DNA from 2 places in the Streptomyces sp. NPDC002181 genome. Region 2 is predicted to be linked to the other one. Evidence: riboswitches for the same ligand, from Rfam matches in the RefSeq annotation. Region 2 holds a riboswitch; the other holds the start of a gene.
The links. Region 2 has a riboswitch for ZMP and ZTP ahead of ACFYXV_RS08430 (bifunctional 5,10-methylenetetrahydrofolate dehydrogenase/5,10-methenyltetrahydrofolate cyclohydrolase). Riboswitches for the same ligand answer to the same signal wherever they lie in the genome.
Positions count from the first base shown of each region.

Region 1 (4,942 bases), on a different contig from region 2:
CTCGGCGGCGACCGCGCGGGCCTTCTCCGCGCCCTTGGCCAGGATGGAATCCAGGGTCTCCGGGTCGTCCAGGTACTCCTGGGTGCGCTGCTTGAACGGTGTGACGAAATCGACCATCACGCCGGCCAGGTCCGTCTTGAGCGCGCCGTAGCCCTTGCCCTCGTAGCGGGCTTCGAGGTCCGTGACGGACTCCCCCGTGAGGGTGGAGTAGATCGTGAGCAGGTTGCTGACGCCGGGCTTGTTCTCGGTGTCGAAACGGATCACGGCCTCGGTGTCGGTGACCGCGCTCTTGATCTTCTTCTCGGTGACCTTGGGCTCGTCGAGGAGGTTGATCAGGCCCTTGGGGGAGGACGCGGACTTCGACATCTTGATCGAGGGGTCCTGGAGGTCGTAGATCTTCGCGACCTCCTTGACGATGTGCGCGGCCGGGACCGTGAAGGTCTGGCCGTAGCGCTGGTTGAAGCGCTCGGCCAGGTCGCGCGTCAGCTCGATGTGCTGGCGCTGGTCCTCGCCGACCGGGACGGCGTTCGCCTGGTAGAGCAGGATGTCGGCGACCTGGAGGATCGGGTACGTGAAGAGGCCGACGCTGGCGCTGTTGACGCCGCCCTTGGCGGACTTGTCCTTGAACTGGGTCATCCGGCTGGCCTCGCCGAAGCCGGTGATGCAGTTCATGACCCAGCCGAGCTGCGCGTGCTCGGGGACGTGGCTCTGGATGAAGAGCGTGCAGCGGTCCGGGTCGAGGCCGGCGGCGAGCAGCTGGGCCGCGGAGAGGCGGGTATTGGCGCGCAGATCCTTCGGATCCTGCGGCATGGTGATCGCGTGCAGGTCGACGACCATGTAGAACGCGTCGTGCGTCTCCTGGAGGGCGACGTACTGGCGGATGGCTCCGAGGTAGTTCCCGAGGTGGAACGAGCCGGAGGTGGGCTGGATGCCGGAGAGCGCGCGAGGACGATCAGAAGCCATGGCTTCATTCTCTCAGGTACGGCGGCCCCACCGGTCCGCACCCGTCCGGAAACCCTCCGGGGCCCAGGGGGGTGTCCGGCGGATCATGGCCGGGCCAGGCCATGATCCTCCGGACACCCCCCAAGCCCCGGGGAGGGGGCCGGTCAGGCGAGCGGGAGGCCCGGGGCGGGGTGGGCCGCCATGAGGTCGGCGACCTCCGCGCGGATCGCGGCGAGGGCCGGCTCGTCCGACTTCGCGGCGGCGTCGACCGCCCGGGAGATCCACTCCGCCACCACCGGCATGTGCTCCGTTCCCAGGCCCCGCGAGGTCAGCGACGGCGTGCCGATGCGGATGCCCGACGGGTCGAACGGCTTGCGGGGGTCGAAGGGGACGGTGTTGTAGTTCACGACGATCCCCGCCCGGTCCAGCGCCTTGGCCGCCACCTTGCCCGGCACCCCCCGCGAGGTGAGGTCCATGAGGATCAGGTGGTTGTCCGTACCGCCCGACACCAGGTCGAAGCCCCGGTCCAGCAGCGCCGCCGCCAGCGCCTTGGCGTTGGCGACCACCGCGTGCGCGTACGTCACGAACGAGGGCTGGGCCGCCTCGTGCAGGGCCACCGCGATGCCCGCCGTCGTCTGGTTGTGCGGGCCGCCCTGGAGGCCCGGGAAGACCGCCTTGTCGATGGCCTTCGCGTGCTCCTCCCTGCACATCAGCATCGCGCCCCGCGGCCCGCGCAGCGTCTTGTGCGTGGTCGTGGAGACCACGTCCACGTGCCCGACCGGCGAGGGGTGCGCCCCGCCCGCGATCAGGCCGGCGATGTGCGCCACGTCGGCGACGAGGACCGAGCCCGCCTCCCGGGCGATCGAGGAGAACGCCTCGAAGTCGATCGTGCGCGGCAGCGCCGTACCGCCACAGAAGATGATCTTCGGCCGCTCCGCCAGCGCGAGCTCGCGCACGGCGTCGTAGTCGATCAGGCCGGTCCCGGCGGACACCCCGTACTGCACGCCCCGGAACCAGGACCCCGTCGCCGAGACCCCCCAGCCGTGCGTCAGGTGGCCGCCCATCGGCAGGGCCATGCCCATCACCGTGTCGCCCGGCTTCGCGAAGGCCAGGTACACGGCGAGGTTCGCCGGGGAGCCGGAGTACGGCTGGACGTTGGCGTGGTCCACCCCGAACAGGCCCTTGGCCCGCTCGACGGCCAGCGCCTCGACGCGGTCGATGTTCTGCTGGCCCTCGTAGTAGCGGCGGCCCGGGTAGCCCTCGCTGTACTTGTTCTGCAGCACGGTGCCCGAGGCTTCGAGCACGGCGGCGGACACGTAGTTCTCGCTGGGGATCAGGCGCAGGGTCTGCGCCTGCAGGGTTTCCTCGGCGGCGACGAAGGACGCCAGCTCGGGGTCGACTGCGGTCAGGGCGGGGTGGCGGCTCGCGCTCATGGCGGCTCCTCCGGGGTCGATGTCAGATCTCGTCCCCGCGAGGCCCAGGCGAGCGGCCCTGTATGCGGTCGTGCGCGCACGACTCCCCCGGAGTTGGTTCTCCGTACGCCAGTCGCCGTGCGTACCGCCCACCTTAGCGGGCGGTCCACAAGAAAGGTTTCCCCGTCCGGTATACGAGCGACGTATAGCCGTATACAAGGTGACGTGACGCAGGTGACGCCACCCCCGTCGCCTCCATCGCCCTCGTCACGTCCAACCCGCCCGCACCGACGATCGGAGACCCCGTGTCGACAACTGCTGAAGCCCTGCGCTCCGCCGAGGCGCACAGCGCGCACAACTACCACCCGCTGCCCGTCGTCGTGGCGTCCGCGGAAGGCGCGTGGATGACCGACGTGGAGGGCCGCCGGTTCCTGGACATGCTCGCGGGCTACTCGGCGCTCAACTTCGGCCACGGCAACCGCCGTCTGATCGATGCGGCCAAGGCGCAGCTGGAACGGGTCACGCTCACCTCGCGGGCCTTCCACCACGACCGGTTCGCCGATTTCTGCCGCGAACTCGCCGCCCTGTGCGGCAAGGAGACGGTGCTGCCGATGAACACGGGCGCGGAGGCCGTGGAGACGGCGGTGAAGACCGCCCGCAAGTGGGGATACGAGGTCAAGGGCGTGCCGGACGGCCAGGCCAAGATCGTGGTCGCGGCCAACAACTTCCACGGCCGTACGACGACCATCGTGAGCTTCTCGACGGACCACGAGGCGCGCGACCACTACGGGCCCTACACCCCGGGGTTCGAGATCGTCCCGTACGGGGACCTGACCGCGCTGGCGGCGGCCGTCACGGCGAACACCGTGGCCGTGCTGCTGGAGCCGATCCAGGGCGAGGCCGGGGTGCTCGTGCCGCCGCCCGGCTACCTGCAGGGCGTACGGGAGCTCACGCGCGAGCGGAACGTGCTGTTCATGGCGGACGAGATCCAGTCGGGGCTGGGCCGGACCGGCAGGACCTTCGCGTGCGAGCACGAGGACGTCGTGCCGGACGTGTACATCCTCGGCAAGGCGCTGGGCGGCGGCGTGGTCCCGGTCTCGGCCGTCGTCGCCGACCGGGACGTGCTCGGGGTGTTCCGGCCCGGCGAGCACGGCTCCACCTTCGGCGGCAACCCGCTGGCCTGCGCGGTCGCCCTGGAGGTGATCGCGATGCTGCGCTCCGGCGAGCACCAGCAGCACGCCGCCGAGCTCGGTGACCACCTGCACCGGGAGCTGAACCTGCTGGTCGGCGGGGGCGCGGTGACCGCCGTACGCGGGCGGGGACTGTGGGCGGGCGTGGACATCGACCCGGCGCACGGCACGGGCCGGCAGATCTCCGAGGCGCTGATGGAGCGGGGCGTGCTGGTCAAGGACACGCACGGGTCGACGATCCGCATCGCGCCCCCGCTGGTGATCTCCAAGGAGGACCTGGACTGGGGCCTGGACCAGCTGCGCGAGGTCCTGGCCGCGGGCTGACCCCTCCGTCGCGGGTGCGGCCGCTCCGGCCGCGCCCGCGACGGCGCTACAGGATGACGTGCGGGAGGAAGCGGGCGTACTCGTCCGTGACCGGGCCCGCCGATTCCCGGATGCCCAGGCCCGCGGCCTCCTCCTCGACGACCCAGGCGCCGAGCACCACGCGGTTGCCGTCGAAGTCGGGGAGCGGGGCCAGGCCCTGGAAGACGTACGACTCCCCCTCCTCCGGAGTGAACGGCTCGCCGCCGCCCGCCGGGTGCAGGGTGACCCCGGCGCCCTCGCGGCCCAGCAGCGGCTTCGCCGCGTACCCGGTGGTCCCGGCGAGCTCGCGCGGGCCGTCCAGGTAGGCGGGCAGCAGGTTCGGGTGCTCCGGGAAGAGCTCCCACAGGATCGCCAGCAGTGCCTTGTTCGACAGCAGCATCTTCCACAACGGCTCGATCCAGGTGGTGGTCCCGGAGCCGCCGCCGTGGTCGTAAGTGCCGAGGACCTGCGGGCCGAAGGGGTCGGTGGCCAGCCATTCCCACGGGTAGAGCTTGAAGCAGCTGCGGATGAAGCCGAGCCCCTGGTCGACGAACCGGCCCGACAGGCTGTCCCAGCCGATCTGTTCGACGGACAGCTCCCGGGTCTCCAGGCCCGCCTGCTCGGCGGTCTCCTGGAGGTAGGCGACCGTCATCAGGTCCTCGCCGAGCTCGTCCGTCTCGGAGTGCGCGAAGTGCACCGGGCCGGGCGGCAGCAGTTCCGCCTGGCGGCGCCAGGCCTCGACGAGCCGCTCGTGGAGGGAGTTCCACTGGTCGGCGCCGGGGAAGCGCTCCTCCATCCAGAACCACTGCGGACTGGCCGCCTCCACGAGGGAGGTGGGGGTGTCGGCGTTGTACTCCAGCATCTTGGCCGGCTCGCCGGATCCGTCGTAGCGCAGGTCGAACCGGCCGTAGAGGGAGGGCTGTTCGGCGCGCCGGCGCCAGGACTCGGCGATCAGCGCGGCCAGCTTCGGGTCGGTGATGCCGAGGTCCGCGAAGCGGTCGTGCTCGACGATGTGCGCGGCCGCGGCCAGGCACATGGCGTGCAGCTCCTCGACGA
Region 1 covers NZ_JBIASC010000001.1:936,172-941,113, forward strand. Annotated here, with positions in the region: gene trpS (tryptophan--tRNA ligase) at 1-963, opposite strand, end outside; gene glyA (serine hydroxymethyltransferase) at 1,107-2,375, opposite strand; ZMP/ZTP riboswitch at 2,411-2,501, opposite strand; gene rocD (ornithine--oxo-acid transaminase) at 2,660-3,868, shown strand; gene ACFYXV_RS04320 (glutathionylspermidine synthase family protein) at 3,915-4,942, opposite strand, start outside.
Region 1: it holds a riboswitch for ZMP and ZTP, as region 2 does, so the genes downstream of both, glyA (serine hydroxymethyltransferase) here and ACFYXV_RS08430 (bifunctional 5,10-methylenetetrahydrofolate dehydrogenase/5,10-methenyltetrahydrofolate cyclohydrolase) in region 2, are expected to answer to the same signal.

Region 2 (4,942 bases):
GCGGGCTGTCCGGCCCCTCAGGGCGCCCACCTTGCCGTTCACGCCCCGCGGGCCGGTCTTGCGACTGGCCCGCAGGGCGCGGACGGCCCGGCGGACGGCTTAGTCGAGGTAGTCGCGCAGCACCTGCGAACGCGACGGGTGGCGCAGCTTCGACATGGTCTTGGACTCGATCTGGCGGATGCGCTCACGGGTGACCCCGTACACGCGGCCGATCTCGTCCAGGGTCTTCGGCTGGCCGTCGTTCAGGCCGTAACGCATCGAGACGACGCCCGCCTCACGCTCCGAGAGCGTCCCCAGGATCGACTGGAGCTGCTCCTGGAGGAAGGTGAACGACACCGCGTCGGCCGGCACGACCGCCTCGGAGTCCTCGATGAGGTCACCGAACTCGCTGTCGCCCTCCTCACCCAGCGGGGTGTGCAGGGAGATCGGCTCGCGGCCGTACTTCTGGACCTCGATGACCTTCTCGGGGGTCATGTCGAGTTCCTTGCCCAGCTCCTCCGGAGTGGGCTCCCGGCCGAGGTCCTGGAGCATCTGGCGCTGCACGCGCGCCAGCTTGTTGATGATCTCGACCATGTGGACGGGGATGCGGATCGTGCGCGACTGGTCGGCCATGGCGCGCGTGATCGCCTGCCGGATCCACCAGGTCGCGTACGTGGAGAACTTGAAGCCCTTGGTGTAGTCGAACTTCTCCACGGCGCGGATCAGGCCGACGTTGCCCTCCTGGATCAGGTCCAGGAAGAGCATGCCGCGGCCGGTGTAGCGCTTGGCCAGCGAGACCACGAGGCGGAGGTTGGCCTCCAGCAGGTGGTTCTTGGCGCGGCGGCCGTCCTCGACGAGGATCTCCAGCTCGCGCTTGAACGCGGGCTTGTGGTCCTCCTCCTCTTCGAGCTTGTACTCGGAGAAGAGACCCGCCTCGATGCGCTTGGCGAGCTCGACCTCCTGCTCGGCGTTGAGGAGCGGCACCTTGCCGATCAGCTTCAGGTAGTCCTTGACGGGGTCGGCGGTGGCGCCGGCCACCATGACCGTCTGCGCCGGGGCGTCGTCCTCGTCGTCGTCGGACAGGACGAAGCCCTGGGTGCCGCCGGCCTTGGGGGCCTCTTCCTCGACCTCGTCGACGAGGTCCTCGGCGGCCCAGTCCTCACCCTCGGCGGCCGGGGTCTCGCCCTCGTCGGCGTCCTTGGCGCTGGTCTTCTTGGCCGCGGCGGCGGTCTTCTTCACCGCGGTCTTCTTGGCGGCGGTCTTCTTGACCGTCCGCTTCTTCGGCTCGGCGACGGCGTCGGCCGTCACCTCGTCCTCGGTGGCCGCGGCCGGCGAAGCGGATATCGCCGCCGCGGTGGCGGGGGCCGCGCTGGTGGCCGAGGCCTTGCGCGCACCGATGGGGCGCGGCGCGGCGGCCGCCTTCTTGGTCACGGTGCGGGCAGGCGCGGCGGCCGCCTTGCGGGGCTTCTTCGCGGCAGCCTTCGTGGCGGGGGCGGCGCTGACGTGCAGCGCGACACCCTCCTCGTCCAGGACCTGGTTCAGGCTGCGCAGGACCCGCTTCCACTGGTCCACCGGGATGCGGCCGGCCTCGAAGGCCTGGCGCACGTCGTCACCGTTGATGTGACCCTGCTCGCGGCCGCGCTCGACGAGCGCGACGAGGGCCTCCGATTCGGCGATCTCCGGAGGGAACGTACGGGACGGGCTGAGCGACACAAGGAGCCTCTCGTTGCGAACAGATAGGGAGTGGGCGGGACATCATCGCGCGGACTCGGGAAACAGACCCGAGGGGGGTCTGTATTCCGGGGCCGCGCGAGGACACCTGTCGGTTCATCGCATGCCCGAGTCGATTCGTTACGCGCTGAATTGAGTGACCTGCGCCACGCTGTGGGCGCGCAACCATTCGGCCGTGGATCCGTCCGCGTCCGCGCCCCCCGTTTCCGTCAGCCCGTTTTGCGAGCCTCGATGAGGAAACGGGCGGTATGTGCCACGAACGGGCCGTCACGTTCGATCTGTTCGTGGAGCTCGCGCAACCGGTCCCGGTACTGCCCGACCGTGAAGCCGGGCACCATCCAGATCACCTTCCGGAGAAAGTAGATCACGGCCCCGATGTCGTGGAACTCCGTGCGCAGTCTTTCGGAGCGCAGATCCACCACTTCGAGTCCGGCCCTGCCGGCGTCCGAGACGGCGTCGTCGGGGTGGCGGCCGCGCCGGACCTCCTCCGGCTGGGGTCCGAGGAAGTACTCGACGAGCTCGAAGACGCTCGCCGGCCCGACCTGCTGCGAGAGGTACGTCCCGCCCGGACGCAGGACCCGGGCGATCTCCTCCCACCAGATGGTCACCGGGTGGCGGCTCGCGACCAGGTCGAAGGCCGCGTCGCCGAACGGCAGCGGCGGCTCGTCGGCGTCCGCGACCACCACCGCGCCCAGCGGGTGCAGGAGCCGGGTCGCCTTGTCGATGTTCGGCGGCCAGGACTCGGTGGCCGCCGTCAGCGGGGGCAGCGGCCCCGCCCCGGCCAGCACCTCCCCGCCGCCCGTCTGGATGTCGAGGGCGGAGCGGACCCGGGCGAGGCGCTCGCCGAGCAGCCGCTGGTAGCCCCAGGAGGGGCGCTGCTCGGTGGCCCGCCCGTCCAGCCAGGAGAAGTCCCATCCGTCCACCGAAACGGACTCGGCCTCGGCGACGAGATGGTCGAAAGTGCGTGTCATGTCTCGATCGTCCCAGGAGTGGCGCCGGTGATCCACCGGTTTGACCGGATCCTGCGGATCGGGGCCGCCGCGCGCCACCGCACACCCGGACGGGGTCCATTAGAGTGGAGGCGGGCCGTGACTGGCGTTCGGGTGGATCACCACCGGGGAGCGGCCCGGCGTATGTCCGCACGTACGTCTCCTGCCGCGCGCCTGGGCGAACCGCGACACCGCGACACGCGAATCCGCGCACCGCGATCCGCAGCGACGCCCAGGAGACCCCGTGACGACTGCCCAGACCGCCACCCCCACCGCCACTGCCGCCGACGGCGGCTCCGCCCGGCTGATGGACGGCACCGCCCTCGCCCGCCGCATCTCGGAGCAGACCGCCGTACTCGCGGCGAAGATCACCGAGCGCACCGGCACCGCCCCCTGCCTCGCGACCGTGCTGGTCGGCGAGGACCCGGCGTCCGTGACGTACGTGAAGATGAAGCAGAACCGCTGTGCCAAGGCCGGGATCACCTCCCGCCACGTGGAGCTGCCGGCGTCCACGACGACGCAGGAGCTCGTCGCCGCCCTCACCGCCCTGTCCGAGGACCCGGAGATCAGCGGGATCCTGCTCCAGCACCCGGTCCCGCACCACATCGACGAGCGCGCCGCCTTCGAGGCCATCGCCCCGGGCAAGGACGTCGACGGCGTCACCATGCACTCCTTCGCCGCCATGGGCTTCGGGCTGCCGGGCTTCGTCTCCTGCACCCCCGGCGGCATCATGCGCCTCCTCGCCGAGTACGACGTGGACCTGACCGGCAAGCACGCCGTGGTCGTCGGCCGCAGCGCGATCCTGGGCAAGCCGGCCGGCATGCTGCTGCTGGAGCAGAACGCCACCGTCACCTACTGCCACTCCCGCACCGTGGACCTCCCCTCGATCGTGCGCCAGGCCGACGTGCTGGTCGCCGCCGTGGGCAAGGCCGAATTCATCCGCGGCGAGGACATCAAGCCCGGCGCCGTCGTCCTGGACGCCGGCTACAACGAGGGCAACGTCGGCGACGTCCACTTCGAGTCGGCCGCCGCCCGCGCCTCGCTGATCACCCCGGTCCCGGGCGGCGTCGGCCCGATGACCATCGCCGTCCTGCTGGAGCAGACCGTCTGGGCGGCCGCCGCGCAGGCCGGTCTGGAGCTCGCGGACCTCTGACCGCCACCCGCGGGGAGGGCCCCGTACGGATGCGCCCCGGGGCTTCGGCCCCGGGGCGTTCCGCGTTCCGGGGGTGTCCGGATTCTTCCGTACGGAGCCTGACGGGCGCCGGGCAGCGGGCGGTATCTTTGCGCCGGGGCGCGGGATGACACGTGCAACACGTTTCCTGGGGGGAACTGCCGATGGACCTGTTCACGCCACTGGAGCTGCCGGGCGGCGCCACCCTGCCGAACCGCCTGGCGAAGGCGGCCATGGAGGAGAGCCTCGCCGGGGCCGGCCAGCTCCCCGACCAGCGCATCGAGCTCCTCTACCGCCGCTGGGCGCGGGGCGGCGCCGGCCTGCTGATCACCGGGAACGTGATGGTCGACCGCCGGGCGCTGACCGCGCCGGGCACCATCGTCCTCGACGCCCGCTCCCCGCTCGACCCCTTCCGCCGCTGGGCCGAGGCCGCGTCCGCCGGCGGCGGCCGGGTCTGGATGCAGATCAACCACCCGGGCCGGCAGGTCGGCTCCGAGATGCCCGGCACGGCCTGGGCTCCCTCCGACATCGGGGTGAGCCTCGGCAAGCACACCAAGCGCTTCGCCCGCCCCACCGCGATGACCGAGGCCGACATCGAGGCCACCGTCGCCCGGTTCGCGGTCACCGCCCGGCGGGCCGAGGAGGCCGGCTTCGACGGGGTGCAGATCCACGCCGCCCACGGCTACCTGATCAGCCAGTTCCTCTCCCCGCTGGTCAACCGGCGCACCGACCGCTGGGGCGGCAGCCCGGAGAACAGGGTCCGGCTGCTGACCGAGGTCGTCCGGGCGGTCCGCGCGCAGGTCGGCCCCGGCTTCGCGGTCGGCGTCAAGCTCAACACCGCCGACTTCCAGCGCGGCGGATTCGACACGGAGGACGCCGCGCGGGTCCTCGCGGCGCTCGACGGCCTCGGCGTCGACCTGGTCGAACTGTCCGGCGGCAGCGTCGAGAGCCCCGCCACCCTGGGCCGCACCGCCGATCTGCGGACCCTCGAACGGGAGGCGTACTTCCTCTCCTTCGCCGAGGGGATCCTGGACGCGGCCACGATGCCGCTGATGCTGACCGGCGGGATAGC
Region 2 covers NZ_JBIASC010000002.1:489,842-494,783, reverse strand. Annotated here, with positions in the region: gene ACFYXV_RS08440 (RNA polymerase sigma factor) at 100-1,692, opposite strand; gene ACFYXV_RS08435 (class I SAM-dependent methyltransferase) at 1,920-2,681, opposite strand; ZMP/ZTP riboswitch at 2,789-2,886, shown strand; gene ACFYXV_RS08430 (bifunctional 5,10-methylenetetrahydrofolate dehydrogenase/5,10-methenyltetrahydrofolate cyclohydrolase) at 3,007-3,852, shown strand; gene ACFYXV_RS08425 (NADH:flavin oxidoreductase/NADH oxidase family protein) at 4,005-4,942, shown strand, end outside.